DNA from 3 places in the Mesorhizobium sp. B2-6-4 genome. Region 3 is predicted to be linked to each of the others. Evidence: predicted binding sites of a transcription regulator. Region 3 holds the regulator's gene; each other region holds the start of a gene.

Region 1 (10,042 bases), on a different contig from region 3:
TTGCCGGGCTGGCCGAAGCGGCGGCCGAACATGCCGAGGGCTGGGGACGCGTGCTGGGCTGGCTACAGGCGTATTTGGGTGCGGGAAGCCGAGTGGCGGCTTAGCCGACTGGTGGCGGTGCAGAGCCTTTTGATGTCAGCGTCACAGAGAACCCTCAACTCGCCTCAAATCACATTCAATTCCCGGAACGCCCGCCCTTCGGCAACGCGTTCGTAGCCAAAGGGGGAGCAATCGACCGTGCGGTAGCCGCCATGCACGATCAGCTCGGCCAGCGCCTTGCCGACGGCGGGCGCCTGCTGCAGGCCGTGGCCGGAAAAGCCGTTGGCGAAGAGGAAATTGCCGACTTCGGGATGTGGGCCGATCACCGCGTTCTGGTCGAGCGTGTTGTAGTCGTAGTGACCGGCCCAGGCGCGCGTCGGCTTGATCGCCTCGAAGGCCGGGATGCGGGTCGCCAGCACCGGCCAGATCACCTCTTCGAACAGCGGCCAGTCGACGTCGAAATCGGCGGGATCGGCCGGGCCGTCGCCCTCCTCCGGCTCGGCGCCGCCGGTGAGATAGACCGAGCCTTCCGGCCTGACATAGATGCCGGACGGGTCGACCAGCAGCGGCATGTCGGCATATTTCTCGCGCGCCTCGAAGACGAAGACGTTGCGCTTGCGCGGCTCGACCGGCAGCGCCAGCCCGGCGAGTGCGGCGACCTTGCCCGCATTCGGCCCTGCGGCATTGACGAGGATGCCGGTCTCGAGCCGTTCGCCATTGTCGAGGCTGACGCCGGTAACGCGGTCGCCCTGCCGCTCGATGCCGGTGACCGAAGCATTGATGAAGTCGATCTTCTTCTCACGCAACGCCTTGCGGAACAGCATCAGCATCGCATGCGCGTCGAACCAGCCCTCGCCGCTGCGGCCATAGGCGCCGGCGGTGATGCCCTCGGCCGACAGCCAAGGGAAACGGCGCACGAGCTGTTCGGCGTCCTCCAGCAAAATGTCGGCGCCTTCGGCAAGCTGTGCCTCGTGGTTGGCCCTGAGGATCGGCAGCCCGGCCTCGCCGGCGAGAATGAGATAGCCGCCCTCGCGAAAACCGATGTCGGCGTCGGCGCCGAATTCTTTCTTCAGCCGGCGGAACAGTTTCAGCGTGAATTGCGACAGGCGGATGTTTTCCGGAATCGAGAATTGCTGGCGGATCGAGGCCATGGATAGCGTCGTCGCCGCATGGGAAAATTGCGGGTCGCGCTCGATCAGCGCGATCCTGCCGGAAAAGCCCTCCTCGCGCAGATAATAGGCGATCGAGGAGCCGACGATGGCTCCGCCGATGATGACGATGTCGTAGCGCACTTTTTTCTCCGATCCGCTGCCGGCGTCCTTACGCAACCGGCAAGACAATCTCGAAGCGCGTGCCGCGCTCGGAGTCAACCGGCCTGATCGTGCCATCCTGCGCTTTCAGGAGGGCCAGCACGATGCCGAGCCCATGCGGTCCCCCCGGTAGAGCACCGCGCGATGCCGCCTGTTCCCTTGCCTCAACCCGCGGCAGGCGGCATAGATCTGGCATGACGACCGATCCCTACCGCCCGCGCCGCTCGGTGCTCTATGTCCCGGCCTCGAACGACAAGGCGCTGGCCAAGATGGCGCAGCTTGCCTGCGATACCGTCATCATCGACCTGGAGGATGCCGTCGCCCCGGCCGAGAAGGTCGCGGCGCGCGAAAAACTGGCCGGCATCTTCAGCAATCGTCCTGATACCAACCATAGTGGCCGGCGCTGCGAGATGGTGGTGCGCATCAATGCGCTCTCGAGCGAATGGGGCGGCGCCGACCTGCTGGCGGCGGCCAAGGCGGAGCCGGACGGCATCCTGCTGGCCAAGGTCGACACGCCCCGCGACGTGCTCGAGGCGGGTGACGTGCTCGACGACAATTCCGCCCCCGACAGCGTGAAACTATGGGCGATGATCGAGACGCCGAAGGCCGTGCTCAATGTCGGCGCCATCGCCGAACTTGGCCGCGATCCTGCCTCGCGGCTTGATTGTTTCGTTGCCGGAACGAATGACCTGATCAAGGACACCGGCATTATGGCGACGTCGGACCGGCGTTATCTCCTGCCGTGGCTGATGCAGATGGTGCTGGCGGCGCGTGCCGGCGACCTCGATATCGTCGACGGCGTCTTCAACGATTTTCGCGCGCTCGATGCTTTCAGCCGCGAGTGCACGGAAGCGGCCGCCATGGGCTTCGACGGCAAGACGCTCATCCATCCCGCCCAGATCGAGGCGGCGAACCGTGCCTTTGCGCCATCGGCGGAGGCGGTGGCCAAGGCCCGCGCGGTGAAGCAGGCCTTTGCGCTTCCGGAAAATGCCGGCAAGAACGTGATTGCGCTGGAGGGAAGGATGGTCGAACGGCTGCACCTTGCGCAGGCCGAAAAACTTCTGGCGAAGGCGGCGGCCGTCGGCGCATGATGTGCCGTGTTGGATTGCCGATCGCGGGCGATGGACTGACGACAGGAATTGAATGATGAAACTCTACCGCTTTCTCACCGCTCCGGACGACGCCAGCTTCTGTCACAAGGTGACGGCGGCGCTGAACAAGGGCTGGCACCTGTTCGGCTCCCCCACCTACGCCTACGACAAGAAGACCAAGACCATGCGCTGCGGCCAGGCCGTGGTGAAGGATGTCGACGGCCAGGAATACGGGCCGGACACCAAGCTCAGCGAGTGGTAGCCCCTCGCATCCACAGCCACGCCGCCAGCCAGGCGATCGATGCCGCAAGCATCGCCAAGCCCAGGTCAAGAGCCAGCTCCGGAACGAACGCACGAAGCGCGATCGGCACCGCGCCAATGAGATAGAGAGCGAGAGGAATGCGCGGCACGCCTCTTGCAACGGCGAGAGAGATTACAAACGCGAGCGTTCCAACCAGAAAAAGAACCGAACTGGCGACCAGAGCCAGACCGAGCGGTCCGGCTCGCAGCTCGACGATGGTTGTGAGCGGAAGCTTCGAAAATACCAGATTGATCACTGCTTCCACGCCTACCAAACTTGCCAACGCAACGAAGTTGATGACAAACGCGATAGTGCCGAACAGCCCCGCGCGCCGGCCAAACGCAAGAAACAGGCCCACGACGAGGCCAAGCGCCAATATCTCGGCGACTGGTGCGAGAAGTTGCGTCAGATCGGTGGTCGCGATGAGCGAGCTGCGTTTAGCCGCGTTGACCAGAAGAATAAGCGCGCTTCCCATCCCGGCAACGGCGGCAAGCCGATAAAGCGTGAGGCTGGGCACAGTCGCGCTCGACTGAACAATCGCGAAATTCTCCTGCTGAAATTCTTCGGCTGGACTCTGATGCGAAATGACCGATTGCGAGCGGGGTGGGGCTGTTCTGGCGAGCATGTTCGTCTCCTCAGCTGGGAGTTCGGGAGCCGCGAAGACCGTAGGCCTGTTCCGATCCCATCAGTAATCACTGCTTACATCCTCTGGCCGGAATTGTAAACGGCGATTACATAAATCGCGGAATCATGCTACAGAGGCGGGGAGCTGCTCCACGGAACGAAGGGAAAGAGATGGCAAAAGCCAAGGCGCCTCATCGCACTGGTTACCACCATGGCAATTTGCGGGAGGTCCTGATCGATGCCGCGGTTCAACTGGTCGAGGAAGGCGGCCCCGACAATGTGAGCGTGCGCGAAGCCGCAAAACGTGCCGGCGTTTCCCCTGGCGCGCCATTCCGTCACTTCAGCAACAAGACCGCGTTGATGACGGCTGTCGCGGAGCAGGCAATGAGCCGATTCCGCTCGGAGATCACGAATGCGGTCGAGAAGGTTGCGACGGACGATCCGATCGAACGCTTTGCCGCTGTTGGAATCGCCTATTTGCGCTGGGCAATTCGAAACCCCACCCACTTCCAGATCATCTCGACACGCAATCTTATTGATTGGGATGCTTCAGAGTCGCTGCGTCACGATAACGAAGCGGTGCGTTCGCTGATGGAAGCGTCAATGGCAGAAGCACAGCGACGAAACATGCTCCGGTCGGACGACATGGCAGAGACCCAGATAGCCGCGAGGGCGCTCGTCTACGGGCTCGCACGCATGTACATTGATGGACATTTTGCGCAATGGGCAGTGGCAGGACATACCGGGGAGCAGACTGTGCAGAACGTATTAAAACATTTCGTCACACTCATTGTGAAATGACGGCCTGACGTGGAACCGGTCACTCGGCTGCCTCTTCGATCTTCTCCATATCGTCGTCCGAGAGGCCGAAATGGTGGCCGATCTCGTGGATCAGCACATGGGTGACGATGTCGCCCAAAGTCTCCTCGTTCTCGGCCCAGTAATCGAGGATGGCGCGGCGGTAGAGCGTGATGCGGTTCGGGCCTTCGCCGGTCTGCGGGTTCCAGCGCTCGGCGATGCCGCGTCCCTCGAACAGGCCGAGCAGGTCGAAGGGGGTTTCCAGTGACAGGTCGTCCATGATCTCGTCGGTCGGGAATTCGGCGATCTGGATGACGATCTCGCCGGTCAGCTTGCGAAAATCCTCGGGCAGATGGGCGTAGGCCTCCAGCGCCAGGAACTCGATCTCGTCCATCGACGGCGAAAGCTGGTCGTGCCAAATGCGGGTCTTGTAGATGCGGGCCATGCTTTGTCCTTTGATCCCGGCATATAGGCTTTTGGGCCACAATCGGCAAATGACGCGGCGGCCAACCCCAGGATTGCTTACGGCACCGGGAGCCGTTTCGCATGGCTTGAGGGGCGGTCGGCTGTCCGACCCATGTTGGCCCTCTTATCGGAGAGGAATAAATTCCCCCATGAGTCTGCTTGACTCTTCGGGTCGCCTCTGGAATCTATAAGAACATAACAGGAACAATTGTGAGTGGACACTGACCGTCATGGCGATGAGCGCCGTGGCGCGGGAGACTGTTTTTGCCCTGCGCCGCCAGATCGCGAAGATCGAGGGAACGCTGCCCGAGCGCCTGCAGGCGCCGGCCGGCGCGGTTTCCGACGCCGGCATGGCCGCCGCGGACCGCACCGTGGTCCGGCGCGGCATCGCCGTAGCCAGGCCGGATGCTTTCCTGCGCACCGGCATCGGCCGGCTCGATGCCGCCCTCGGTGGCGATTGGGGCGGCGATTTGGGCGGCGGCCTGCCGAAAGCGGCCTTGAGCGAAATCCATGGCGTCGAGACCCGCGATGCCGGAGCGGTCGCCGGCTTCGCCCTGTCGCTCGCCAGCCTGATCCTCAAGCCCAGCCTGATCCTCAAGCAAGGGCCGCGATTGCCGGTGCTGTGGATCGGCACCCAGGAGGTTTTTCGCGAGGCGGGCTTTCCCTATGCCCGGGGCCTTCACGCCGCCTTCGGCATCGAGCCGGAGCAATTGCTGTTTTCCGAGGCGCCAAGGCTCGCCGATGCGCTGTGGGTCGCCGAGGAGGCGGCCCGCATGACGGCGCTCGCCGCCGTCATCCTTGAAGTCCGCGGCAATCCGCAGCGGCTGGACCTGACCGCGACGCGCCGGCTGCACGCCCGCGCGCAGAGCGCCGGCCGGCCGGTCTTCCTGCTGCGGCAGGCGGCCGAACCCGAACCGACGGCGGCGCCCGTCCGCCTCATCGTCTCGCCGGCGCCGGCAGGGCCGCGCGACACGGTCGCCGGGCCGCTTGCCGGCTCGATCGGCCGCCCCGCCTTCACCATCAGCATCGGCAAGAGCCGCACGGCCCTGCCAGGACAATTCATATTGGAGTGGAACCCCGATGAACGCATATTCGATGAAAGACGGATTGGGGAAGAACGAGCAAAGAATCCTGTCCCTGTGGTTTCCCTATCTCGCGGCCGAACGGATCCTGCGGCAGCGCCTGGGGCGGTCCTGGCGTTCCCGGCCATCGGATCACCGGCCGCTGGTGATCAGCCATCGCGACAGCAACGCGCAGCGCATCTTAGCCCTCGACGAGCGGGCTGAGGCGCTGCATCTGAAGCCCGGCATGGGCATCGCCGATGCGCGCGCCATGCATCCGTCGATCGACATAATGGAGGCCGATGCCGAAGCCGACCGGCGCCTGCTCGAAGGCCTTGCGGACTGGTGCGACCGCTATACCCCGCTGGTGGCGCTCGACGGGACCGACGGCCTGTTCCTCGACGTCACCGGCTGCACCCATCTTTTCGGCGGCGAACGCGCCATGCTGGACGAGATCCTGTCGCGCTTCTTCCATCAGGGCTTCGACGTCCGTGCCGGCCTTGCCGCGACACCCGGCGCCGCCTGGGCGGCGGCGCGGTTCTGCGGCGACCGCATCGTTGCCGGCGGCGAGGAGGAAGCGCTCCTGGCGCCCTTGCCGCTGGCGGCGCTACGCATCGCGCCGGAAACCCGCGCCAGCCTGGAAAGTGTTGGCCTGCGCACGGCGGGCGCGGTGATGGCCGCGCCGCGCGCGCCGCTCGCCCGCCGCTTCGGTGCCTCCCTGCTCTTGCGCCTCGACCAGGCGCTCGGCCGTCTCGACGAGGCGGTGTCGCCGCGCCTGCCCGTCGCGCCGCTTTCGGTCGAACGCCATTTGGCCGAGCCCGTCACGCTGACAGAGGACATAGAACGGCTGGTGGGCATGCTGGCGACGACCCTGAAGATCGACCTCGAGCGGCGCGGCGAAGGCGCGAGAAGCCTGGCGCTGCTCTTGTTCCGCGTCGACGGCGCCGTCAGCCGCATCGCGCTCGGCACGTCGCGACCGATGCGCGAACCCCGGCTGATCCAGAAATTGTTCCATGAGCGGCTGGCCGCCCTCGAGCAGCATATCGATGCCGGCTATGGCTTCGACCTGGTGCGGCTTTCGGTGCTGGCGGCGGCGGCCTTCGACATGCCGCAGGCCGACCTGACAGGCAAAACGACCGACGACGGCGCCGATATCGCGCTGTTCGCCGACCGCATCCGCGCCCGGCTCGGCGAGGGCGCGGTTCTCAAGCCGGTCGTCGTGGAAAGCCATCTGCCCGAGCGTGCCGTCGCCACCATCCCCTTCACGGAAACCCCGCGCCGCATCACGCCGCCGAAGAAACCGGACAGGATGCAGGCGCCGATGACCATCTTCCCGCCGGAGCGGCCGATCCGGCTTTTCCGCTCGCCCGAGCCGATTGAGGTGCCGGCCACCGAAATGCCCGAGGGACCGCCGCTGAATTTCCGCTGGCGGCGTGCGCTCTACAGGGTCGCCCGCGCCGAAGGCCCTGAACGCATCGCGCCGGAATGGTGGCGTGAATTTTCGAGCGACGAAGCGGCGTCGACACGCGACTATTTCCGCATCGAGGATGCCGACGGCCGCCGCTACTGGCTCTACCGGCAAGGTCTCTATGGCGGCTCTGAAATCCCGCCGCGCTGGTTCCTGCACGGGGTCTTCGCATGAACGCGCTGACCGCCATTCCCTATGCGGAATTCGGCATCCAGTCGAATTTCTCGTTCCTGCGCGGCGCCTCCAAGCCGGAGGAGCTGGTGGTCGCGGCCAAGCTCATGGGGTTCTCCGCGATCGGGCTCGCCGACCGCAACACGGTGGCGGGCGTGGTGCGCGCCTGGCAGCAGGCCAAGGTCGAGACGCTTGCCTACCACCCCGGCAGCCGGCTGGTTTTTTGCGACGGCACGCCTGATATTCTCGCCTATCCGCGGAACCGCAAGGGCTGGGGACATCTGTGCCGCATGCTCACGCAAGCCAATCTGCGCGAGGAGAACGAAAAGGGCGCGACCCTTCTGCGGCGCGACGACCTTCTCGAATGGGGCGAACTGATGTCGCTGGCGGTCCTGCCCGCTCTGGCGACAGGCGCGCAAGACAGCCTTGCCCTGCTTCGCCAGCTCAAGGACCGTTTCGGCGGGGCCCTGCGGCTCGGTGTCTCGCCCGACTACGCGGGAAACGACCGCTTCAGGATCGAGCAGGCGGCGGCGATGGCGGAGCTGGCCGGCCTGCCCTTGATGGCGACCAACGACGTCCTCTACCACACGGCCGAACGCCGCCCGCTGCAGGACGTGCTGACCGCGATCCGTCTCAACATTCCCGTTTCGGAGGTCGGGCTGGAACTCACGGCGAATGCCGAGCGCCATCTGAAACCGCCGCTGGAGATGGCGCGCCTGTTCCGCAGGCACCCGGAGGCACTGGCCGAAACGCTGCGCTTCGCGCAGGAGCTGACTTTCTCGCTCAGCGACCTTCAGTACAATTACCCCGACGAGCCGACGCAATCAGGGCTCGGCCCGCAGGCGGAGCTGGAAAGGTTGGCGCGGGAGGGGGCGGCCAGGCGCTATCCCTCGGGCGTGCCGCAATCGGTGACGAGGCGCATCGAGGAAGAGCTCGCCCTTATTGAGCGCCTGAACTATGCCCGTTATTTCCTGACCGTCCACGACATCGTCAAATTCGCCCGCAGCCAGGATATTCTCTGCCAGGGGCGCGGTTCGGCCGCCAATTCGGTCGTCTGCTTCTGCCTCGGCATCACCGAGGTCGGGCCGGAGCGAATCGACACGCTGTTCGAACGCTTCATTTCCGAGGAGAGGAACGAACCGCCCGACATCGACGTCGATTTCGAGCATGAGAAGCGCGAGACGGTCATCCAATATATCTACGAGAAATACAGTTCCAAGCGCACCGCGCTGGCCGCCGCCGTCATCAGCTATCGCGGCCGCTCGGCGCTGCGCGAAGTGTCGAAGGCGATGGGCCTGTCCGAGGATGTCAGGGCATCGCTCTCCGGCTCGATCTGGGGCTGGTCGACCTCGGAGCTCGGCGAGAAGGAAGCCCGGGCCGGCGGCCTCGATCGCGCCGACCCCATATCGCGGCACGTGATGGAGCGTGCCAACGAGATCATGGGCTTTCCCCGTCACCTCTCCCAGCATGTCGGCGGCTTCGTCATCACCAGGGACCGGCTCGACGAGATCGTGCCCATCGTCAAGACGGCGATGGAGGAACGCAAGATGGTCGAATGGGACAAGGACGATCTCGACGCGGTCAAGATCCTCAAGGTCGACGTGCTGGCGCTCGGCATGCTGACTTGTCTCAAACGCGCCTTCACTCTGCTGACGGACCATTATCCGCAGGCGCGAGACCCTTACGGGCAGCCCTATGTCCTTGCCACCCTGCCGGAAGAGGCGAAGCCGGTCTATAAGATGATCGGTCGCGCCGACACGATCGGCGTCTTCCAGATCGAATCGCGCGCGCAGATGTCGATGCTGCCGCGTCTCAAGCCAAAAGAATTCTATGACCTTGTCATCGAGGTGGCGATCGTGCGGCCCGGCCCGATCCAGGGCGACATGGTCCACCCCTATCTGCGCCGCCGGCAAGGCAAGGAGCAGCCCGAGTATCAGAAACCGGAGCTGGAGGCGATCCTCCACAAGACGCTGGGCGTTCCTCTGTTCCAGGAACAGGCGATGAACATCGCCATCGTGGCCGGTGGCTTCAAGCCTGGCGAGGCCGACGAGTTGCGCCGCGCCATGGCCACCTTCAAGCGCACCGGCACGATCGGCAATTACCGCCGGCGCATGATCGACGGCATGGTCGGCAAGGGCTACACCCGGGATTTCGCCGAACGCTGTTTCAAGCAGATCGAGGGTTTTGGCGAATACGGCTTTCCCGAAAGCCATGCCGCCTCCTTCGCGCTGCTGGTCTATGCCTCCTGCTGGTTCAAGACCTTCTATCCCGACGTGTTCTGCGCCGCGATCCTGAATTCACAGCCCATGGGGTTTTACCAGCCGGCCCAGCTTGTTCGTGATGCACGCGATCATGGCGTCGACATCCGCGAGGTCGACGTCAATTTCTCCGTCTGGGACTGCACGCTGGAACAGGCGACTTTCGACCCGGCCCACATCCTGCCGCGCCATGCCGACATGCGCGGCGTCATCGCGACGCAGCACGCAGTGCGGCTCGGCTTCAGGCAGATCAAGGGACTTTCCAAGGAGCGCATGGACGCCTTCGTCGAGCGACGCGGTTCAGGCTACATATCCGTCCGGGATGTCTGGCTGCGCTCCGGCCTCGATGTCGCCGAGATCGAAAGACTGGCGCAGGCCGATGCCTTCCGCTCGCTCGGCCTGGACCGCCGCGCCGCACTTTGGGCGGTGCGCGCCCTCGACGGCAAGAGTGCCGCC
Region 2 (10,042 bases), on a different contig from region 3:
AGAACTGCGTCCACTGCAAGACCTGCGACATCAAGGATCCGAACCAGAATATCGACTGGGTGCCGCCGCAAGGTGGCGAAGGCCCGGTCTATCAGAACATGTGAGCGTGCCCGGCTAAGCCGTCACGAAAACATGCGAGCGGCGGCGGACTTGTCTGTCGCCGTCGACCGCCTGCCTCGATCAAGCCCGTTGAAGCCTTCCGCCGAGTGTGGTCTGCTCGGCTCCGACAAAGGAGGCGGACATGCGCCTGACCAGCCCGACGATGCTCGCCATGGCCTTCATGCTGCTTTGCGCATCAGCCGCGTCGGCGGGCACAAAGCTCACCGTTCACATCCGCACCTATGATGTCGCTGGAAATACCGGAGCCGCCCTTGTCGAGGCAATGGACCGGCTGGGACCCAAGCACGGCTATATGGCGCGTGCCATCGCCGAAACCGGTTACGCCGTGCATTGGGATCTCGATATTGTCCGGAAGGATGGTGCCTGCCATCTGCGGCAGGCCAACGGGACGCTCAACCTGACCTACACTTTCCCGCGGCTCTCGTCGGCAAGCCCTGTCCTGCGCGAACGTTGGGACCGTTTCATGATCGGCGTTCGCAAGCACGAGCAGACGCATGGCGGTATCGCGAGGCGGATGATGCGGGCCACCGAGACCGCGCTTGCCGGCCTGCGGCGCCCGGACAACTGGTTCTGCACCGGCACGCATCTCGAGGCGCGGCGCCGGATCAAGGCCATCTATGTCGAATACGAAGCCAAGCAGAACGCTTTCGATGCGCGCGAGCATCGCGGCGGCGGGCCTGTCGAGCACCTTGTCGAAGCGTTGACCAAACCCTGAGAATGCCGAAGCATCAACCGCGCGGATTGTTTTCAAGGTCGCTCGCCGCGAGCGCGCTCTCATGCTCGTCATGGGGCAGCCTGTCGTCGGGGCGAAGCGAGAACTCCACGAGTACGGGAAGATGGTCGGAGCCGGTATCTTCCAGTCGCGTTGACGACAGAATGGTCACGCCGCCCTTGCTGAACGCCTGGTCGATCGGGAGGCCTGCATAGCGGCGCAGGAAGTCGGGCAGCTTCCGGTGAATCCAGGTCGACCCGGCCGACGGCATGACCGTCAGTCCGCCGAGAGCGGCGACGCGCCGCACCGCAGCGCTCCATGGCACCGCGTTGCAATCGCCGGCCATGATGGCGGTTTGGCCGAGCGATGAAAGCTGCTCCGAGAGTTCGCCGATCTGCCAATACTGTTCCCGCGGCCACGGCCAGCTGAGATGGATGGCGGCGACGTCGGCGCTCCTGCCGCCGAAATCGATGGTCGCAACGGCCATTGCGCCCCGGCGCTCGCAATGTGGCGCGGTGCCGGCGAGAAAGGGCCGCCGCGAGAGCAGCGCGACGCCGAATACGCCGTTGGGATAGGGACAGAGGATCCGGTATGGATAGGCGCTGGCGATGTAGCCAAGCTCCGTCGCCCACATCGCCGACACCTCGTCCAGGGTGATGACGTCGGGATTGGTCCGGCCGATCAGTGACAGCACTTTTTTCGGCGTCGGGTTGTCGTAGCGCAGATTCATCTGCAGCAGGCTGTAGACTACCTGGTCGGTGGGTTTGGCGACCGCCTGAACCGGCCACGGCCGGGGCAAGGCGGTCGAAGCGGTGGCAAGAGCGGCCACGGCAAAAACCAGGGCCGCGGCCGCTTGCAGGCGAAACGATGTCGCCAGCAGCGGCAGCGCGCAAAGCGCCATCAGCACGGCGAGGTGAATGCGGAAATGCGAAAAGGAATCGAGCGCCGGGTGCAACGCGCCTAAGAAGCCGGCCACCAGCGCGACCGAGAGCGTCATCATCACGATGAATACCAGTGAAGCCGCCATGTCTCGACTGCGTTTCATCGGATCAGATCTGCATGAGTTGCCTGCGATGGTCCCCGCCCGGTTATCGGCAAAAATGCGGCTCAATCAAGATAGCGAATTGCCGGCAAGATGGCGAATCGCCGGCAAGACGGCGAATGGCTCTGGCGGCGCGCAGATCGGCTACTGGAAGGCCGTTTCCGAAAAACTTCTGAGCTTGCGCGAATGCAGCCGCTCCATCGGCATTTCCGAAAGCTTTTCCATCGCCCTGATGCCGATGGTGAGGTGCTGCGCCACCTGCCGCTTGTAGAATTCGGTCGCCATGCCGGGCAGCTTCAGTTCGCCATGCAGCGGCTTGTCGGAGACACACAAGAGCGTGCCGTAAGGCACGCGGAAGCGGAAGCCATTGGCCGCGATCGTTGCCGATTCCATGTCAAGTGCGATCGCCCTCGACTGCGAAAGCCGCTGCACCGGTCCGCGCTGGTCGCGCAGTTCCCAGTTGCGGTTGTCAATGGTGGCGACAGTGCCGGTGCGCATGATGCGCTTGAGATCGTACCCCGACAGGCCGGTGACTTCGGCCACCGCTTCCTGCAATGCCACCTGGATTTCGGCCAGCGGCGGGATCGGCACCCAGACTGGCAGGTCGTCGTCCAGCACGTGATCCTCGCGCACATAGGCATGCGCCAGCACATAATCGCCCAGCGCCTGCGTATTGCGCAGGCCCGCGCAGTGGCCGAGCATCACCCAAGCATGAGGCCTTAGCACAGCGATATGATCGGTGATCGTCTTGGCGTTGGAGGGTCCGACACCGATATTGACCATGGTGATCCCGCCATGGTTCGGCTTCTTCAAGTGGTAGGCCGGCATCTGCGGCAGGCGCTGCGGCGCCACCCCTTCGCTCGGGGCGCTCTGCCCGGCTTTGGTGACCACGTTGCCCGGTTCGATGAATTCGGCATATCCGCCGCCGCCATCCTCCATCAGGTCACGGGCGCGCGCCACGAACTCGTCGATATAGAACTGATAATTGGTGAACAGCACGAAATTCTGGAAATGCTGCGGCGTGGTCGCGGTATAGTGCGACAGGCGGTGGAGCGAATAGTCGATCCGCTGCGCGGTGAAGGGCGCCAGCGGCCTTGGTTCTCCGAACGCCACTTCGAACGTGCCGTTGGCGATCTGGTCGTCTGTACCGTCGAGATCTGGCACGTCGAACAGGTCTCGGATAGGCCGCTGGATACGCTCGGCCGCGGTTCCGTCGACATGGGTGCCTTCGAGAAAGGCGAAATGCAGCGGGATCGGCGTTGTCGATTCCGAGACCGTGACCGCGACCCCGTGGTTGCGCATGATCAGACGCAATTGCTCGACCAGATAGCTTTCGAACAGGCTCGGCTGGGTGATGGTGGTGGAAAAATGCCCCGGCGTCGGCATGTGGCCATAGGCTTGGCGCGAATCGATCTGGGTGAACGAGTTGGTCGTGACGCCGATCTCCGGGTAGAAGGCGCGGTAGCGCTTGCTGCTGTCGCCGCCGGCGGCAAGCGCCGCGAAGGAGTCGCGCAGGAACTTGGTGTTGCGGTCATAAAGGGCTTGCAACGCCGCGACGGCCTTTTCTGCGGTGTCGAAGCTTTGCCGGCCAAAAGGCTCGGGCATGACGATAGATTCGATGGCTTGGGGATAGATTCGCTTTTCCATGGCTCAATATAGAGATTTGGAAAGGCGGTTGGGAGGGGTGTCCCGATCGAAGGCGCAATTTATCCGCGCTGCAGGCTGACCAGCAGCACGAAACCGACGCCCGACTTCTTCAGTGCTGGCGCGTCGATCGTGGAACCGGCATCGGCACGCATCATCGGTACGGCCAGGACCGGCGCGGCAAGAAACGCCAGGATGAGCGCCGCCCGCGGCAGAAGCCGAACGGTTTTGAAGAGGTTGGCGGCGATGCGGTTCATGGTCTTTGCTTTTCTTTCGAGGTCTTGGTTTGGTCAGGTCTTTGGTTTCTGTCTCAGGGGCGAAGGGTGGTCGGGCAGGCGAGGCGGCAGGTTCTGGAACTGGCCTCGTCCCAGGAACGGGCCGGACGGCCCGCTTCGGCGACGAGGATGGCGAAGAACATTCCAAACAGGCTCACCAGCAGGCAGACGATGGTGAAGCGGCGGGCGAGCATTGGTCGTGTCTCCTTCAATACGCAGGAGAATGCCCGGGCACGACTGAACCGGCTCTGATGCCGGCGTTCATCTGCCGTTCAAATCGGTTGATGGATTTTGAGGCGGCGCTGGCCATAAGGAGCATGGCTGCCGGCACAGCATGCCAGGATCATGAAATGAAAACGGGGCCTGCCGGCCCCGTTTTCATGTCGCAAGGATGGGGTCGATCAGAGCTTGTGCCAGGTCTGGCTCTTGCAGATCAGCCCGCCGAGCACGCAACCGCTCATTTTCAGCGAGGTGCCCGATAGTGTCGCCTTGCCGGAGTAGGTCTTGTCGTTTGCCGGGTCGGTTATGTTGCCGGTGTATTTGTTGTCGCCGGACGCCTTGAGCGAACCGATGGTCTTGCCGGCATATTTGCCAGACTTCAGCGTGATGGAAAATGAACCCGAGCCCCCGATGGCCGCGGTATCGCCGGCCTGCGTCTTCCAGTTTCCCTCGATCGGATCGGCCCAGGCCAGACCGGTCAGGATCAAAGTGGCCGCCAGGGCCAGGCTTGCTTTTCGAAACATCTTTCCTCCCTTGGATACCGGCAGGAGGCTACGCCTCGCCGGTCTGCCGCTTACGCAAACGTAAGCTAATCCAGCTCCCTGCAAAACAAAAGCGGTGCCGCAGCGGAAGCTTTGGCAATTCAGATGCGCCGACGGAAGCAATGTCGGCAGGGAAATGAATGCATGCATGCGCGGCGTTTGTTTCGCGTGGTTAGCAGAGTGTTGATTCCGCCCGCGAAAATTGTCGTCAAATTTGGCGCTATCCGGCTGAATCGCTGGCTTTGTATCCTTAACGAATTTCCACGTTTACCTATTGTTTTAGCTTTGTTTTCCTCAAATTAAGCACGCCATTTAACGACGGATTCAAGCCTGAGCGGCATTCTCGAAAGCATCGAAAGAGCAGCCCGGGCAGACAAACGGAGGCAGCTCTCGGGAGCCAGACAGGGCCGGAAGAGAGGATTGAAAAATGGCACGTTTTGAAATGCTTGAAGCAGGCTTCGGCGCCATGGGGGCAACTGCCCAGGCCGACATTCTTTTCGAACTGGGGATGATGTATGCGACGGGCCGCGATTGCGAGACCGATGTCGTCGCCGCCCACAAATGGTTCAACATCGCCGCGATCAAGGGTTCGGCCCGCGCTGCGGAATTGCGTTCGGAACTGTCGGCTGCGATGTCGAAGGTCGAGATCGCCAAGGCGCTGCGCGAAGCCCGCGAATGGATGACGATGCACTGAATTTAGAGATAAGGCAGGGCGGCCTTCTGGTCCGCCAGGCAAGGACAAGGCCGCGGTAAGACGGCCACGTGACAAAACCAAGAACGCGGCACGCCCGACAGGGCCAGCGGCGCGGCGGCCATGATCCGGTTTCGGAAAGATCAGGGCCAGCAGGAAGACAGGAAAGGCGAGTTGGGTTCGAGTGCGGGGGCGCTTGAGAAACAGCTCGACAGGCAAAGCCGCGACCGGCCGGAACAAGGCCGGCGCGGCTTTTGCCTTTTTGCTCCAGAGATGCTCCGCAGGCCTAATCGAGCGCCGCCAATGCGCCTAGACAGGCCACACGAAGGATGAAATTGTCCGGCCTCTCTGGAAGAAGCGTGGCCGGGGCGGCCGCGCGTGAGTGGAGGAGTCATACCGCAATGAAAAAATTAAGTATTTTGAACGCGGCCATTTTCGGCCTGATGATGAGCGCGCCGGTCGCCTATGCCGACGACATCACCTTTTCGGTGGTCGGTCCGATGACCGGACAGCTCGCCACCATTGGCGATCAGTTCAAGCAGGGCGCGCAGGCTGCCGCCGACGCGATCAATGCTGCCGGCGGTGTCGACGGTCGCCAGATCAAGCTCGATATCGAGGATGACCAGTGCGACCCGAAGCAGGCGGTTTCGGTCGCCAACCGTATCGTCGCCAATGGCGTCAAGTTCATCGACGGCCACGCTTGCTCGGGTTCGAGCATTCCGGCTTCCGCCGTCTATGCCGAAGCCGGTGCCCTGATGATGAGCCCGGCCTCCTCGAACCCGGTGCTGACCGACGCCGCAGCGAAGGCCGGCTGGCCGACGATCATGCGCCTCTATACGCGTGACGATGCGCAGGGTGCCTTCATCGGCCCCTGGATCGCGAAGAAGTATGCCGGCAAGAACGTCGTCATCCTGCATGACAAGAGTGCCTACGGTCAGGGCGTTGCCGATGCGGTCAAGGCCACGATGAATGCCGGCGGCCTGAAGGAAGTGGACTATGAAGGCATCAATGCCGGCGAAAAGGACTATTCGGCGCTCGTCACCAAGCTCAAGGACCTCAAGGCCGACGTTGTCTATTTCGGCGGTTACCACCCGGAGGCTGGCCTGATCCTGCGCCAGTCGGCGGAACAGGGCATCAAGTTCCAGCTGATCATGCCGGATTCGATAGCCTCGCCGGAATTCTGGCAGGTTGCCGGCCCGGCCGGCGAAGGGACCATGTTCGTCTTCCCGTCGGATCCTCAGGCAAAGCCGGAAGCCAAGGCAGCCGTCGAGAAGATCAAAGCCGGCGGTTTCGTGCCGGAAGGCTTCACGCTATTCTCCTACGCCACGATCCAGGCCTTTGCGGAAGGCATCAAGCGTGCCGGCAGCGATGATCCGGCCAAGGTCGCCGAGGCGCTGAAGAACGGGCAGCCAATCAGCACGGTTGTCGGCAATGTCACCTTCGACGAGAAGGGCGACCTCAAGAACGCCAGCTACGACATCAACCAGTGGCACGACGGCAAGTATGCGCCGATCCAGCCGTAATCGCTGCCTATATCGATGAAATGGCCGGGCTCGTCCCGGCCATTTCATTTCTGCCTGTGTGTCTTGCCATGGACATATAACGGCGGTCGACATTCTACGGCGCCTCTCTCTGTCCGGCAGGACAGGGACGCTTGGCGTCCGGCAGCGAGGCTGTCAGCCTTGCATATCCTCGAACCGCACCAGCACAGTGCCGTCGGTAACCTGCGCGCCCTCGGTGGCGATCTCGGCGATCACGCCATCATGGGGCGCGGCGATGGTGTGCTCCATCTTCATCGCCTCGAGAATAAGCAGCGGTTGCCCCTTCATCACCGTATCGCCCTTTGTCGCCCGCACAAGCTTGACCAGTCCCGGCATCGGCGCGCGCAAACTGCCTGACGCCGCCGCCGCATCATCGCCTCTGGCCAACGGGTCCGGCACCGCGAACGTATAGCCGGCCGCGCCTTCGAATATCGTGATGTGGCCTGGCCAGCGGGCGAGGCGAGGAACGGCGCGAAGGTCATGCGAATTGGCGCTGTCATAGGGTGCATGGAGCGTCACCTGGGAACGCCGGTCTGGTCGTACCGAAACCCTTGCCAGAATATCGTCCTCGCCAAACTTCAGCCGGATCTGTCGTGCCATGCCATGGAAATGCGTGTAGCCGGCAAGTGACGACCATGGATCATCCGATGCCGGCAGCGCGCCCGCCCCGGAGGCCGCTATGGCCGCGGCCGCGACCGTTTCGCCGCTCGGCGGCGCAATCTCGGTCAGCGCCTGCTGGTGGCGGCCTATCAGGCCGGTATCGACGTCGCCCGCCGAAAAGTCCGGATCGGTCACCAGCGCGGCGAGGAAGGCGGTATTGACGATCGAACCGGCGACTTCGGTTCGCGCAAGCGCCGCGCCGAGTGCCTCCAGCGCAGCCGGCCTGTCCCCGCCATGCACCACCAGCTTGGCGATCATCGGATCATAATAGGGAGAAATGGCGTCGCCGGCCCGCACCCCGGTTTCGACACGCATGGCGGCCCCTTGGGGAACCATGTCGGGAAATTTCAGATGATGCAGCGTGCCGGTCGCAGGCAGAAACTCCCTTGCGGCATCCTCGGCATAGAGGCGCGCCTCGAAGGCGTGGCCGGCTAGCTTTATCTCGCCTTGCGTTTTCGGCAGCTTCTCGCCGGATGCGACCCGCAACTGCCATTCTACCAGATCAGTGCCGGTGACCATCTCGGTGACCGGGTGCTCGACCTGCAACCTCGTGTTCATCTCCATGAACCAGAAGCGGTCAGGCGTCAGGCCTTGCGAGGCATCGACGATGAATTCGATGGTGCCGGCACCGCAGTAGCTGATCGCCTTGGCGGCCTTCACCGCCGCCTCGGTCATCGCCTTGCGTAACGCCTCCGTCATGCCGGGGGCGGGGGCTTCCTCGATAACCTTCTGATGGCGTCGCTGCACCGAGCAGTCGCGTTCGAACAGATGGACGGCATTGCCGAAATTGTCGCCGAAAACCTGCACCTCGATGTGGCGCGGTTTGTCGATATATTTTTCCACCAGTACACGGTCGTCGCCAAAAGCGGATTTCGCCTCGCGTCGTGCGCTCGACAGCGCTTCGGAAAACTCGTCGGGGTGCTCGATCCGGCGCATGCCCTTGCCACCGCCGCCGGCCCGCGCCTTGATCAGCACGGGGTAGCCGATTTCGCGTGCCTTGGAGGCCAGGACCACGATCTCCTGTGCCTCGCCATGGTAGCCCGGCACGACGGGCACGCCGGCCTTTTCCATCAGCCGTTTGGCGGCATCCTTCAGCCCCATGGCGCGGATAGAGGCCGCCGACGGGCCGATGAAGGTGAGCCCCGCGGCCGCCACCTGGTCGACGAAATCAGGATTTTCCGACAGGAAGCCATAGCCGGGATGAACGGCTTGCGAGCCTGTCGCCAAGGCGGCCGCGACGATCTTGTCGCCGCGCAGATAGCTGTCGCTGACAGGCGAGGCACCGATATGTACCGCCTCGTCGGCCATCTCGACATGCAGGGATTTCGCATCGGCATCGGAATAGACGGCAACCGTGCGCACCCCCATCCTGCGCGCCGTGCGGATCACCCGGCATGCGATCTCGCCTCGGTTGGCGATCAGGATCTTTGTGAACATGAAACCTCCGTAGACTGCGTTCGCCTCGAGGAAGCAACGGCCTCACGGTATAGTTCGGCCATTTGTTCGTCGAAGCAGCAGAAGATGACGGTCTGCGGCGTCGTATTTCCGCTCAAGAAGCTATTTACGGCGCCGACTGCAATTGCTGCCGCCTCATCCCTCGGATAGCGGTAGATGCCCGTCGAGATCGCCGGAAAGGCGACCGAGCGGCATTCCTTCTCGGCGGCGATTTCGAGCGAACGCCGATAGCAGGAGGCGAGCAACTCCGCCTCGCCCTTGCCGCCGCCCTGCCAGACTGGACCGACCGTATGGATGACGTAGCGGGCCGGCAGCCGATAGCCCTTGGTCAACTTTGCATCGCCGGTCTTGCAGCCGTTGAGCGTGCGGCATTCGGCGAGGAGTTCCGGCCCCGCCGCCCGGTGAATGGCGCCGTCGACCCCGCCGCCGCCGAGCAGCGAGGAATTGGCCGCGTTGACAATGGCGTCGACATCCAACTTGGTGATGTCGCCGACGTTAATGCGGATCCTGTCCTGCACCTCGCCCATTTCACATCCTGAACACGCCGAAGCGCGTTTCCTCGATCTCCGCGTTGAGCGCGGCCGAGAGGCTGAGCGCCAGCACCTCGCGCGTCTTGGCCGGATCGATGATGCCGTCGTCCCATAGCCTTGCGGAGGAATAGAGCGGGTGGCCTTCATGCTCGTATTTCATCAGGATCGGCTTCCTGAACTTCGCTTCTTCCTCAGCGCTCCATTCGCCGCCCTTGCGCTCGATACCCTCGCGCTTGACCATGGCCAGCACCGTCGCCGCCTGCTCGCCGCCCATCACCGAAATGCGGGCGTTCGGCCACATCCACAGGAAGCGGGGCGAGTAGGCGCGCCCGCACATGCCGTAGTTGCCGGCGCCGAACGAGCCGCCGATGATCACGGTGACCTTGGGCACGCGGGCGGTGGCGACTGCCATCACCAGCTTGGCGCCGTCCTTGGCGATGCCGCCTGCCTCATATTTGCGCCCCACCATGAAGCCGGTGATGTTCTGCAGGAACACCAGTGGAATCTTGCGTTGGCAGCACAGTTCGATGAAATGCGCGCCCTTCAGCGCGCTTTCGGAAAACAGCACGCCATTGTTGGCGATGATGCCGACCGGCATGCCGTGGAGATGG
Region 3 (10,042 bases):
ACATTGAGCCCGATCCTGCGCTGCCCGGACTGAAGATCATTGCGCTGGCGCGCGTCACCGGCAAGACCGGCGTCGAGATGGAAGCGCTCACCGCGGCTTCGGTTGCCTGCCTGACCATTTACGACATGGCCAAGGCGGTCGACCGTGCCATGATCATCACCGGCATCCGGTTGGTCGAAAAGACCGGCGGCAAGTCGGGCGACTACAAAGCCGCTGGCGAAGATGGGGCGGTCGCCTGATGGCGCTGCTTCCGGTCGCAGCAGCGCTCGAACGCCTGCTGGAGGGTGCTGCGCCGCTTGCGAGCGAAAGCGTTTCGCTCCTCGAGGCCGTGGATCGCGTTCTCGCGGAACCGGTGGTGGCGTTGCGCACCCAACCGCCCTTCAACGCCTCTGCCATGGACGGATACGCGGTCCGCGCTGTCGATGTCGCGTCCGTGCCGTCCCGGCTTTCGGTGATGGGCGTGGCGGCGGCCGGGCGCGGCTTTGACGGCGCCGTCGGCAAGGCGCAGGCCGTGCGCATCTTCACCGGTGCTCCGCTGCCGCAAGGCGCAGACACCATCGTCATCCAGGAAAACGTTCGTGACCTCGGCGGCGGCAGCATCGAGGTGGTCGAACCGACGGCCGAGGGGCGCAACATCCGCCGCTTCGGGCTCGATTTCTCCGAGGGCGACATCCTGCTGGAAAAAGGCCGCGTGCTCGATCCGGCAGCACTGTCGCTTGTCGCCTCGGCCAACCATCCCCGGGTGGGCGTCGTAAAGCGGCCGCTGGTTGCCATCATCGCCACCGGCGACGAGCTGCTGCCGCCCGGCAGCGAACTCGGCCCCGACCAGATCATTTCGTCAAACGCCTATGGCGTCGCCGCCGCCGCGCAATCGGTCGGCGCGCATGCGCTTGATCTCGGCATTGCCGCTGATCGCGAGGAAGCCATCGCGGCGCTGGTCAGGAAAGCGGTCGCGGCCGGCGCTGATGTCATCGTCACGCTTGGCGGCGCCTCGGTCGGCGACCACGATCTGATCCATGACGTGCTGACCGGCGAAGGCATGACGCTCGGTTTCTGGAAGATCGCCATGCGTCCCGGCAAGCCGCTGATGTTCGGCCGCCTCGGCGACATCAGGTGCATCGGCCTGCCCGGCAATCCGGTGGCGAGCCTCGTCTGCTCGCAACTGTTCCTGAAACCGCTCCTGGCACGCCTCGGCGGCCGCGATTTCCGGCAAGATATTCGTCAGGCAAGGCTGGGCGCCGCCATGCAGGCCAATGATCTGCGCCAGGACTATGTGCGGGCGGTGGTCAGGCAAGAGGCCGGCATGCTGGTGGCAACCCCTTTCAGCATCCAGGATTCCTCGATGCTGAGGATACTGGCCGACGCCAACGGACTGATCGTGCGCGAACCGTCTGCGTCCGCCGCGGCTGTAGGAAATGCCTGCAGCGTTATAATGCTGAGGTGAAGTTTCGCCGTTTTTCTACTCCGCAAGCAAAGTTCGTGTCAGCGGATGGACCGGATCAGCCAGGCCTTCGACAATGTCGTAATGATGTCGGTCCGGCTCGACCACCGCGCTCGTGACGGCACCAAGCCCTGTCCAGATATTGGCCAGCAAGGCGTTCTGGCGCAAGAACTCGGACCGCTCGCCGCCTCCGGCCCAGCACGTGACGCGAGCGCCATCCATGGGCCGCAGCAGCGCCGGGCTTTCCGTCAGCGCCTCGGCTTCATCGATTTTCAGCGCCGCGTTCATGCCGGTGCGCATAAGCGGACGCAGGTCATGCAGGCCCGCAATCGAAACGACGTGGCGTACGCGCCTTGCCACGCCGGCCGCCAGGGGCGTTGATGTCGTCGCCATGCGGCTGGCGAGATGGCCGCCGGCCGAATGCCCGGTCAGCATAAGCGGTCCCCCGACCATCGCTGCCGCCTTGCCGATCGCCGCGCCGATCTCGTGGGAGATGCCGGCGATGCGTATGGCGGGGCAGAGCGTATAGGACGGCATCGCCACGGCAAAGCCGCTGTCAACCGAGCCCTTGGCGAGATGCGACCAGCTATCCTTGTCGGACTCCAGCCAGTAGCCGCCATGGATGAACACGACGAGCCCTTTGGGCTTGGCGGCGGGAAGGAAGAGATCGAGCCGGTTGCGCGGCCTGTCGCCATAGGCGATGTCGAGCTGAGCCCTGCCCTTTGCCGCAAGCGCATCGCGAAATGCCTGCGCCGGTTCGACCCATGCAGCTGGCCAGCGATCGCTGCCGGCGATGTTGGCGCCGTTGGCGTAGGCATTGTCCCAATCGGCAATGCGATGTTCGAGCATCGGCACCCTCCCCCGGACGGCATCGTTTCAGCCGATAGCAATGGCGATCGACAGCGGCAACGTCAATGCTCCGGGGGCAAAACATTTTAGGCTTGAAACAAATTTCGACTGGTGCGATCCTGTGCCTTGTTCAGCGATAGGCGTGAGGCAGACAGGGGCAGCCGAAAATGCTTGGGCCATCAGCGCATATCGACACGTTCACGCGCGATAACCTGCCGCCGCCGGATCAATGGCCGGACTTCCTGCTCGACGGCTTCGACTATCCCGAACGGCTCAATGCCGGCGTCGAACTGACCGACAGGCTGGTCGAGAAAGGGTTGGGCGACCACACCGCGCTGATCGGCAACGGCCGCCGCCGTACCTACAAGGAATTATCCGACTGGACGAACAGGCTGGCGCATGCGCTGGTCGAGAATTACGGCGTCAAGCCAGGCAACCGGGTACTGATCCGGTCGGCCAACAACCCCGCAATGGTGGCCTGCTGGCTGGCCGCCACCAAGGTCGGCGCCGTCGTGGTCAACACGATGCCGATGCTGCGCGCCGGCGAACTCGCCAAGATCGTCGACAAGGCCGAAATCACGACAGCGCTGTGCGACACCAGGCTGATGGACGAGATGACCGCCTGCGCCAAGGACAGCGCGTTCCTCAAGCAGGTCATCGGTTTCGACGGCACCGCCAACCATGACGCCGAGCTCGATCGCGCCGCCCTCGACAAGCCCGTGACGTTTACCGCGGTGCAGACCGGGCGTGACGACGTCGCCCTGCTCGGCTTCACCTCAGGCACGACAGGCGTGCCGAAGGCGACGATGCATTTTCACCGCGACCTCCTGATCATCGCCGACGCCTACGCCCGCGAGATCCTGCAGGTGACGCCTGACGACATCTTCGTCGGCTCGCCGCCGCTGGCCTTCACCTTCGGCCTTGGCGGGCTCGCCATCTTTCCGCTGCGTTTCGGCGCCGCGGCGACGCTGCTGGAACAGGCCACGCCACCCAACATGGTCCACATCATCGAAACCTACAAAGCGACGATCTCCTTCACCGCGCCCACCGCCTATCGCGCAATGCTCAAGGCCATGGACGAAGGGGCCGATTTATCGTCGCTGCGCGTCGCCGTTTCGGCCGGCGAAACCTTGCCGGCGCCGGTGTTCGAGGAATGGACTGAGAAAACCGGAAAGCCGATCCTTGACGGCATCGGCGCCACGGAAATGCTGCATATTTTCATCTCCAACCGCTTCGATGACATGAAGCCTGCCTCCACCGGCAAGGCCGTTGGCGGCTATCAGGCGCGCGTCGTCGACGACGAAATGCGCGAAGTGCCGCGCGGCACCGCGGGCAGGCTCGCGGTGCGGGGACCGACCGGCTGCCGCTACATGGCCGATGCCAGGCAGAGCGACTATGTCCGCGACGGGTGGAACCTCACCGGCGACACGTTCTGGCAGGACGAGGACGGTTTTTTCCACTTCGCAGCGCGCTCCGACGACATGATCGTCAGTGCCGGCTACAACATCGCCGGCCCAGAGGTCGAAGCGGCGCTGCTGGCGCATGCCGATGTCGCCGAATGCGCGGTGGTCGGCGCCGAGGATGCCGAGCGCGGCCAGATCGTCGAGGCTCATGTGGTGCTCGTGCAAGGCGTGGCGCCAGACGCAATGACCGTCAAGCGTCTGCAGGATCACGTCAAGGCCACGATCGCGCCCTACAAATATCCGCGCTCGGTAAAATTCATCGCCGCTTTGCCCAAGACGCAGACCGGCAAGATCCAGCGCTTCCGGCTGCGCGCGGAGAAGATCAATTGAGCAAGCCCTACGACCCGTCCGCCGAGGGCGCGGAAATGTCGTTCAAGGAGCGCATGTCCTACAGCGACTATCTGCATCTGGAAAAGGTGCTCGAGGCGCAGGAGCCGCTTTCGTCAGCCCATGACGAGATGCTGTTCATCATCCAGCACCAGACATCGGAACTCTGGATGAAGCTCGCGCTGCACGAAATCGGCGCCGCAATCCGCTCCATCCGCGCCGACCGTCTCGAACCGAGCTTCAAGATGCTTTCGCGCGTCGCCCGCATCTTCGAGCAGCTCAACAATGCCTGGGACGTGCTGCGCACGATGACGCCCAGCGAATACACCGAGTTCCGCGACGCGCTTGGCCAGTCCTCGGGCTTCCAGTCGTGGCAGTACCGTGCCATCGAGTTCATGGCCGGCAACCGCAATCTCGCAATGCTCGGACCGCACAAGCACCGGCCGGACCTCAGCGAGAAACTGGAGGCGATCCTGGCGCAACCGTCGCTCTACGACGAGGCGCTGCTGCTGCTCGCCCGTAACGGCTTCGACATCGGTGCCGACGCAAGGCGTACGGACTGGCGCGAAACGCGGACCGAGAACGAAGAGGTCCTTGTCGCCTGGCAGATCATCTACCGCGACCCGCAGCGCTACTGGATGTTCTACGAACTCGCCGAGAAGCTGGTCGATTTCGAGGATTATTTCCGCCGTTGGCGCTTCAACCACGTCACCACGGTCGAGCGCATCATCGGTATGAAGCGCGGCACCGGCGGCACATCGGGCGCGTCCTACCTGAAGAAGATGCTGGAGGTGGAGTTGTTCCCGGAGCTGTGGAAGGTCCGCACCCGGCTCTGACGTAGCTTTGCCGACTGCATATCGTTATCCCGAACCCGCTGCGCTTTTCTGAGCGACAGGCTCTTAAGTCACCGCCGCCTTGACGGCGAAACGCGCCTCCTGCCACGCGTCCGTGCGCAAAATGTCTTCCAGCACCTCGACAGCCTGCCAGACATCGACATAGCCGACATAAAGCGGCGTAAAGCCGAAGCGAATCGTGGATGGCGCGCGGAAATCGCCGATCACGCCGCGCTCGATCAAGGCCCGCATCACCTGATAGCCATGCGGGTGGAGGAACGAAACCTGGCTGCCGCGCTCATTGCCATCGCGCGGGCTTTCGAGTTCGAGGCCGTAGGCGCCGCATTTTGCCTCGACCAGTTGGATGAACAGATCGGTCAACGCCATGCTCTTCCTGCGCACCTCTGCCATGTCGACGTCGTTCCAGACATCGAGCGCCCCTTTGAGCGCGCGCATCGACAGCACAGGCTGCGTGCCGCAGAGAAACCGGCGGATGCCTGTGCCGGCAGCAAAACCCTGTTCGAAGGCGAAAGGCCGCGCATGGCCCCACCAGCCGCTGAGCGGCTGGCGGACATCGCCATGGTGGCGCTCGGCCGCGTAGATGAAGGCCGGGGCACCTGGGCCTCCATTGAGATATTTGTAGGTGCAGCCGACGGCGAAATCGGCGTTCGAACGGTCGAGTTCGACCGGCAAGGCGCCGGCGGTATGGCAGAGATCCCAGACGATCAGCGCGCCGGCATCATGTGCCGTCCGCGTCAGCGCGGCCATGTCGCGCAACTGCCCGGATTTGTAGTTGACGTGGTTGACCAGGATGACCGCGACCCGCTCGTCGATCAGTTCTTCTATGGTCGGCGCATCGACACCCTCGAGCCGCAGCACCGTGCCCGGCCGCGTCGAGGCAACGCCTTCGGCCATATAGAGATCGGTCGGAAAGCTGTCCCCCTCGGCGACGATGACTGACCTGTCCGGCCGCATCCCGAGTGCCGCATGCAGCACCTTGTAGATGTTGATCGAGGTGGTATCGCAGACCACCGTCTGGCCGGCGGCGGCCCCGATCAGGCGCCCGAGTTGGTCGCCGAGTTCGACCGGCATGTCGAACCAGCCGGCGGTGTTCCAGGCGCGGATGAGATCCTGCGCCCACTCCTGCGTGGCGGCCTTCTGCAGCTCGCCGAACACGGCGGGCGAAGCGGCGCCCAGCGAATTGCCGTCGAGATAGATCACCCCCTGGGGCAAGGTGAAGCGGTCACGCATGGCACGCAGCGGATCCGCGGTGTCCATTGCCTTGATCGCTGCGAGATCGGGAATTTTGCTCATGGTCGCGATGTTCCTCGGTGAGAAGAGCGCCCTGGAAACGGGCCGGCTGTTTTGCCGCCCGGGCAAGGGCTGGCCGCATAGAGGCGCAAGAACAGGGTGAACGCCCGGTGCGATCTTTGCTCGATTTCCGCCCGAGGCAGTTCCTCGAGCACCCCAACGATCCGGCGAACCTGGAGATCGCCGATCAAAAGACTGATGTAGATGTCGGCGGCTTCGGCAGGATCGTCACAGGCGATCAGGCCGGCCCGACTTGCGGTTCGAAGCAGGTCGCCAACAAGCGGCATTATGGTATTGCGGCCGAATTGCGCGATCGATTGGCCAAGCGTGCCTGTATCGTTGACGTCGCCGGCCGCGGCGCGATTGAGCGCCACCGCCTTGTCGCCCGTCACGAGGGTCAGCAGGACTGGCCCGAGCAAGTTCAGGGTTTTGAGCGGATCGCGCGCCTGGTGAAGGGCGTCCTCCAGCAGCTTCCTTGCCTCTCCCGCATTGGCTTCGATCAAGGATCGAAACAGGGTCTGCTTGTTGCCGTACCAGTTGTAGAGGGTTTCGTTCGAGGCCGATGCCCGCTTGGCGATAGCAAGCAGGGAGGCGCTCTTGTAGCCGGTTTCCCGGAGCACCGCATAGGCGGCCTCCTCTATCCGTTCGCGTCGCGCGGCCTGCTTCGGCGTGGTCATTGGTGTTCCTCTTCGAAAACCGTACACTATTATACGGTTTCGTCAAGCGAACGAACGAACGTAGCCCGTCGCGACCAGTGGTGGTGTCTGGCCGTTTTCCGGCGGAAGTTGGCATTTTGGTTTCGTTTCGTTCACGAGCCGCAGGGGTTTCTAATCCGCCCAAACGCACCCCGCACCTGCCGGTCACCCAGCTTGCAGGCTTGTGCCAAGAGTGGAGACCGGTCGGGCCACAGGCCATTAACCAAAATAGTTTCAAAGGGCCCGGGAGCGCATTGACGACGGACCGCGCTGGCAGGATGCTGGCTGCGGGAGGGCATTTCGTTTCCGTCGCCTTAACAAATTCATTAAACTTTAAATGGTTGCGGAACACAACTGGAACAGATAGTGTTTGTTCTGGGTTTGTTTTCTGATTCTGGTTCCAGACCCTTCGTGCAATGCCTTTGGGGGCCGCCATGCTCACGCGCAAGCAACATGAACTCTTGATGTTCATCCATGAACGGCTGAAGGAAAGCGGCATTCCGCCGTCCTTCGACGAGATGAAGGAAGCGCTGGACCTCGCCTCCAAGTCGGGAATTCATCGGCTGATCACGGCGTTGGAGGAGCGCGGCTTCATTCGCCGCCTGCCCAACCGGGCGCGCGCGCTGGAGGTGCTGCGCCTGCCGGACTCGATCGCGCCGGGTCTTAACGCGGCAAAGAAGTTCTCCCCGAGCGTCATCCAGGGCAGCCTCGGACAGGGCAGCAGCCCTAGCCGGCAGATCAAACCGGCGACGTCTTCGCGTCTGCCCGCTGCCGGCAATGACGACGATGCGGTTTCAGCGGTGTCGATCCCGGTCATGGGTCGCATCGCAGCGGGTGTGCCGATCGACGCCATCCAGCATCAGACGCATTCCATTTCAGTGCCGCCTGACATGATCATGGGCGGCGAACACTATGCGCTGGAGGTCAAGGGCGATTCGATGATCGAGGCCGGCATTTTCGACGGCGACACGGTCATCATCCGCAATGCCGACACCGCAAGTCCCGGCGAGATCATCGTGGCCCTGGTGGACGAGGAGGAAGCAACGCTGAAGCGCTTCCGCCGAAAGGGTGCTTCGATTGCGCTCGAGGCTGCCAATCCGGCCTATGAAACACGTATTTTCGGACCGGACAGGGTCAAGGTGCAAGGCAAGCTGGTCGGCCTGATCAGGCGCTACTGAGCGGGGTCGGCGGTGGGCTTTTCGGGTTTACGGTAAGGCGGCAGTCCCCTTGCCTCGCGTGAGAATTTCCGCTGTTCGTGCCAAGGCCGATATGGCCTGTCGACGGCAAAACTGACCCGTGCCGGTGCCGTCGCCGATTGCTGGTCGAAGAAGACGGCGGCACTTCCCTTACGAGCGAGCTGCCGCTTGGTGATGACGAGAACCAGCGGATTGTGGCAGGGATCGTAGCCCGCGGGGTCGTTGATGACGATCAGATCCGCATAGGAGCAGGCCCTCCAGGCGTCCTTGCGATCCTCCACCTGCGCGATGATCGCCCCCGAGGTATGCCGGGCCATGCACAGGCCCGTGAAGCAATAGAAAGGCGCTCCCGCCGGAAGTTGCGCGGGATCGAAGATGTCGAACTGTCGGTCTCCGCTGTCGAACAGTTCCGGCGCAACGATGGTTTCGGACTTCAGCGCGCGTTTCCAATTATCGACGGTGAATTCGTTCGGGCGCGCCCGGTTGATCGCGAGCTCGCCGCCGCCGATCGGCAACGCCACCAGGCGGGCATCCTCCGAAATCAGCACGTCCGGCGTGCGCGTGTCCGAGACGGTCAACAGGCCGGCGAGCGCGAAGGGAAGTGCCGCCAGCCGCAGCCATGTCGTGGCCATCGTCGCGATGACCAGGGCGATCGCCACCAGAAGGACGGATTGCTGCGAAATCAACCCGACCGCGTCGACCGGCGAGCGTTGCGAGATCCATCCTGATATGGCGATCATCGCGGTCAGTCCCTTGCCCATCAGATAAAGGGATGGTCCATCGAACCCGAACGGCATCAGCAGCGCGCTGGCAACCGCAAGGAACATCACGACAGAAACGATCGGCATGACGGCAAGATTGGCGAACAGGCTGAGCGGCGACACGCGCTGGAAATGCCAGATGGCGAAAAGCGCCGTGGCGCTTCCCGCGATAATCGAGGTCATCGCCAGCCCACCTGTCGCCAGCAGCAATTTTCGCGTCAGCAGGCCAGGCAAGGTCCGTTGCGGCGGCGGGGTCCGCGCTTTGTCGGCTTTGCGATCCGACCAGCCGGCATAGGCGCCGACCAGGGCCGCGGTGGCGGCGAACGACATCTGGAAGCTCGGCCCTACCACCTCGTGCGGCGACACCACGATGACGGCGATCGCCGAAATAGCCAGATTGCGCATGGTGAGTGCCGCCCGATCGAACAGAACGGCGATCAGCATCACCGCCAGCATGATGAAGCTGCGTTCGGCGGCGACAACGACGCCCGAAATGACGAGGTAGGCGGCGATCGAGAAAAGTGCCGCCGCGGCCGCGTATTTCTTGACCGGCCGGCGGGAGGAAAAATTCGGGAACAGCGCGAAGCCGCCACGCAGCAGACCCATGACCGTGCCGGCGACCAGCGCCATGTGCAGCCCGGAAATTGAGATGATGTGGTAGATGCCGGTGCGTCGCATCGCTTCATTGATCTCGTCGGGAATCCCGGCGCGCACACCCACGATCAGCGCCGCGGCGATCTCGCCCTCGGCACCGCCGATGCTGCCCCTGATATGGTCGGCAATGCTTTCGCGAGCACTCTCGATGGCGGCTGAAAGGGCGGCCCACACCGGCCTGTCATCGGCTGAGACGATTTTGGGGTTGCCGAGAAAGAAGCCGCTGGCGCCTATGCCGGCGAAGTAGCTGTCGAAGGAAAAGTCGTAGCTGTCCGGCCGCACCGGTCCGGTCGGCGGCAACAGCCTGGCATAGCCGGTCACGAGCGAACCGGCCGTCACTTCAGCCGGCACCTTGCGTGCCGAAAGGCGAACGCGCTCCGGCGCGTAGAGTAGTTTCGGCCGCGCGGTCGATGTCACATCGATGGTCAGCCGGATGCGCCCGGTCTCCATCTGGTCGACCGAAACGACGCGGCCGGTGATTTGCGTGGAGATTTCCGAGCCCAGCATCCGCG

The links. The regulator LexA, encoded in region 3, represses DNA repair genes until DNA is damaged. The targets are predictions, from matches to a motif close to TGTTCNNNNTGTGTTCNG.
Region 1: FJ426_RS02880 (metallopeptidase family protein) is a predicted target of LexA. The motif match lies at 4,818-4,835, and genes of this name have one in related genera.
Region 2: FJ426_RS06050 (sel1 repeat family protein) is a predicted target of LexA. The motif match lies at 4,830-4,847, and genes of this name have one in related genera.

What each region holds. Positions count from the first base shown of each region.
Region 1 is NZ_VFUE01000002.1:98,887-108,928, reverse strand. It holds gene FJ426_RS02915 (SRPBCC domain-containing protein) at 1-104, shown strand, start outside; gene FJ426_RS02910 (FAD-binding oxidoreductase) at 165-1,331, opposite strand; gene FJ426_RS02900 (CoA ester lyase) at 1,544-2,440, shown strand; gene FJ426_RS02895 (DUF1737 domain-containing protein) at 2,496-2,702, shown strand; gene FJ426_RS02890 (hypothetical protein) at 2,689-3,366, opposite strand; gene FJ426_RS02885 (TetR/AcrR family transcriptional regulator) at 3,537-4,166, shown strand; gene FJ426_RS02880 (metallopeptidase family protein) at 4,186-4,608, opposite strand; gene FJ426_RS31685 (hypothetical protein) at 4,859-5,914, shown strand; gene FJ426_RS02870 (DUF6504 family protein) at 5,856-7,331, shown strand; gene FJ426_RS02865 (error-prone DNA polymerase) at 7,328-10,042, shown strand, end outside.
Region 2 is NZ_VFUE01000003.1:300,259-310,300, forward strand. It holds gene FJ426_RS06020 (electron transfer flavoprotein-ubiquinone oxidoreductase) at 1-104, shown strand, start outside; gene FJ426_RS06025 (DUF922 domain-containing protein) at 242-835, shown strand; gene FJ426_RS06030 (endonuclease/exonuclease/phosphatase family protein) at 849-1,859, opposite strand; gene FJ426_RS06035 (AMP nucleosidase) at 2,019-3,479, opposite strand; gene FJ426_RS06040 (hypothetical protein) at 3,581-3,775, opposite strand; gene FJ426_RS31255 (hypothetical protein) at 3,829-3,987, opposite strand; gene FJ426_RS06045 (DUF2147 domain-containing protein) at 4,195-4,536, opposite strand; gene FJ426_RS06050 (sel1 repeat family protein) at 4,982-5,248, shown strand; gene FJ426_RS06055 (branched-chain amino acid ABC transporter substrate-binding protein) at 5,647-6,768, shown strand; gene FJ426_RS06060 (acetyl/propionyl/methylcrotonyl-CoA carboxylase subunit alpha) at 6,922-8,883, opposite strand; gene FJ426_RS06065 (O-acetyl-ADP-ribose deacetylase) at 8,865-9,428, opposite strand; gene FJ426_RS06070 (carboxyl transferase domain-containing protein) at 9,430-10,042, opposite strand, start outside.
Region 3 is NZ_VFUE01000006.1:165,660-175,701, reverse strand. It holds gene moaC (cyclic pyranopterin monophosphate synthase MoaC) at 1-239, shown strand, start outside; gene glp (gephyrin-like molybdotransferase Glp) at 239-1,444, shown strand; gene FJ426_RS10525 (alpha/beta hydrolase) at 1,460-2,290, opposite strand; gene FJ426_RS10520 (AMP-binding protein) at 2,458-4,083, shown strand; gene kynA (tryptophan 2,3-dioxygenase) at 4,080-4,916, shown strand; gene kynU (kynureninase) at 4,980-6,227, opposite strand; gene FJ426_RS10505 (TetR/AcrR family transcriptional regulator C-terminal domain-containing protein) at 6,224-6,901, opposite strand; gene lexA (transcriptional repressor LexA) at 7,354-8,097, shown strand; gene FJ426_RS10495 (ComEC/Rec2 family competence protein) at 8,091-10,042, opposite strand, start outside.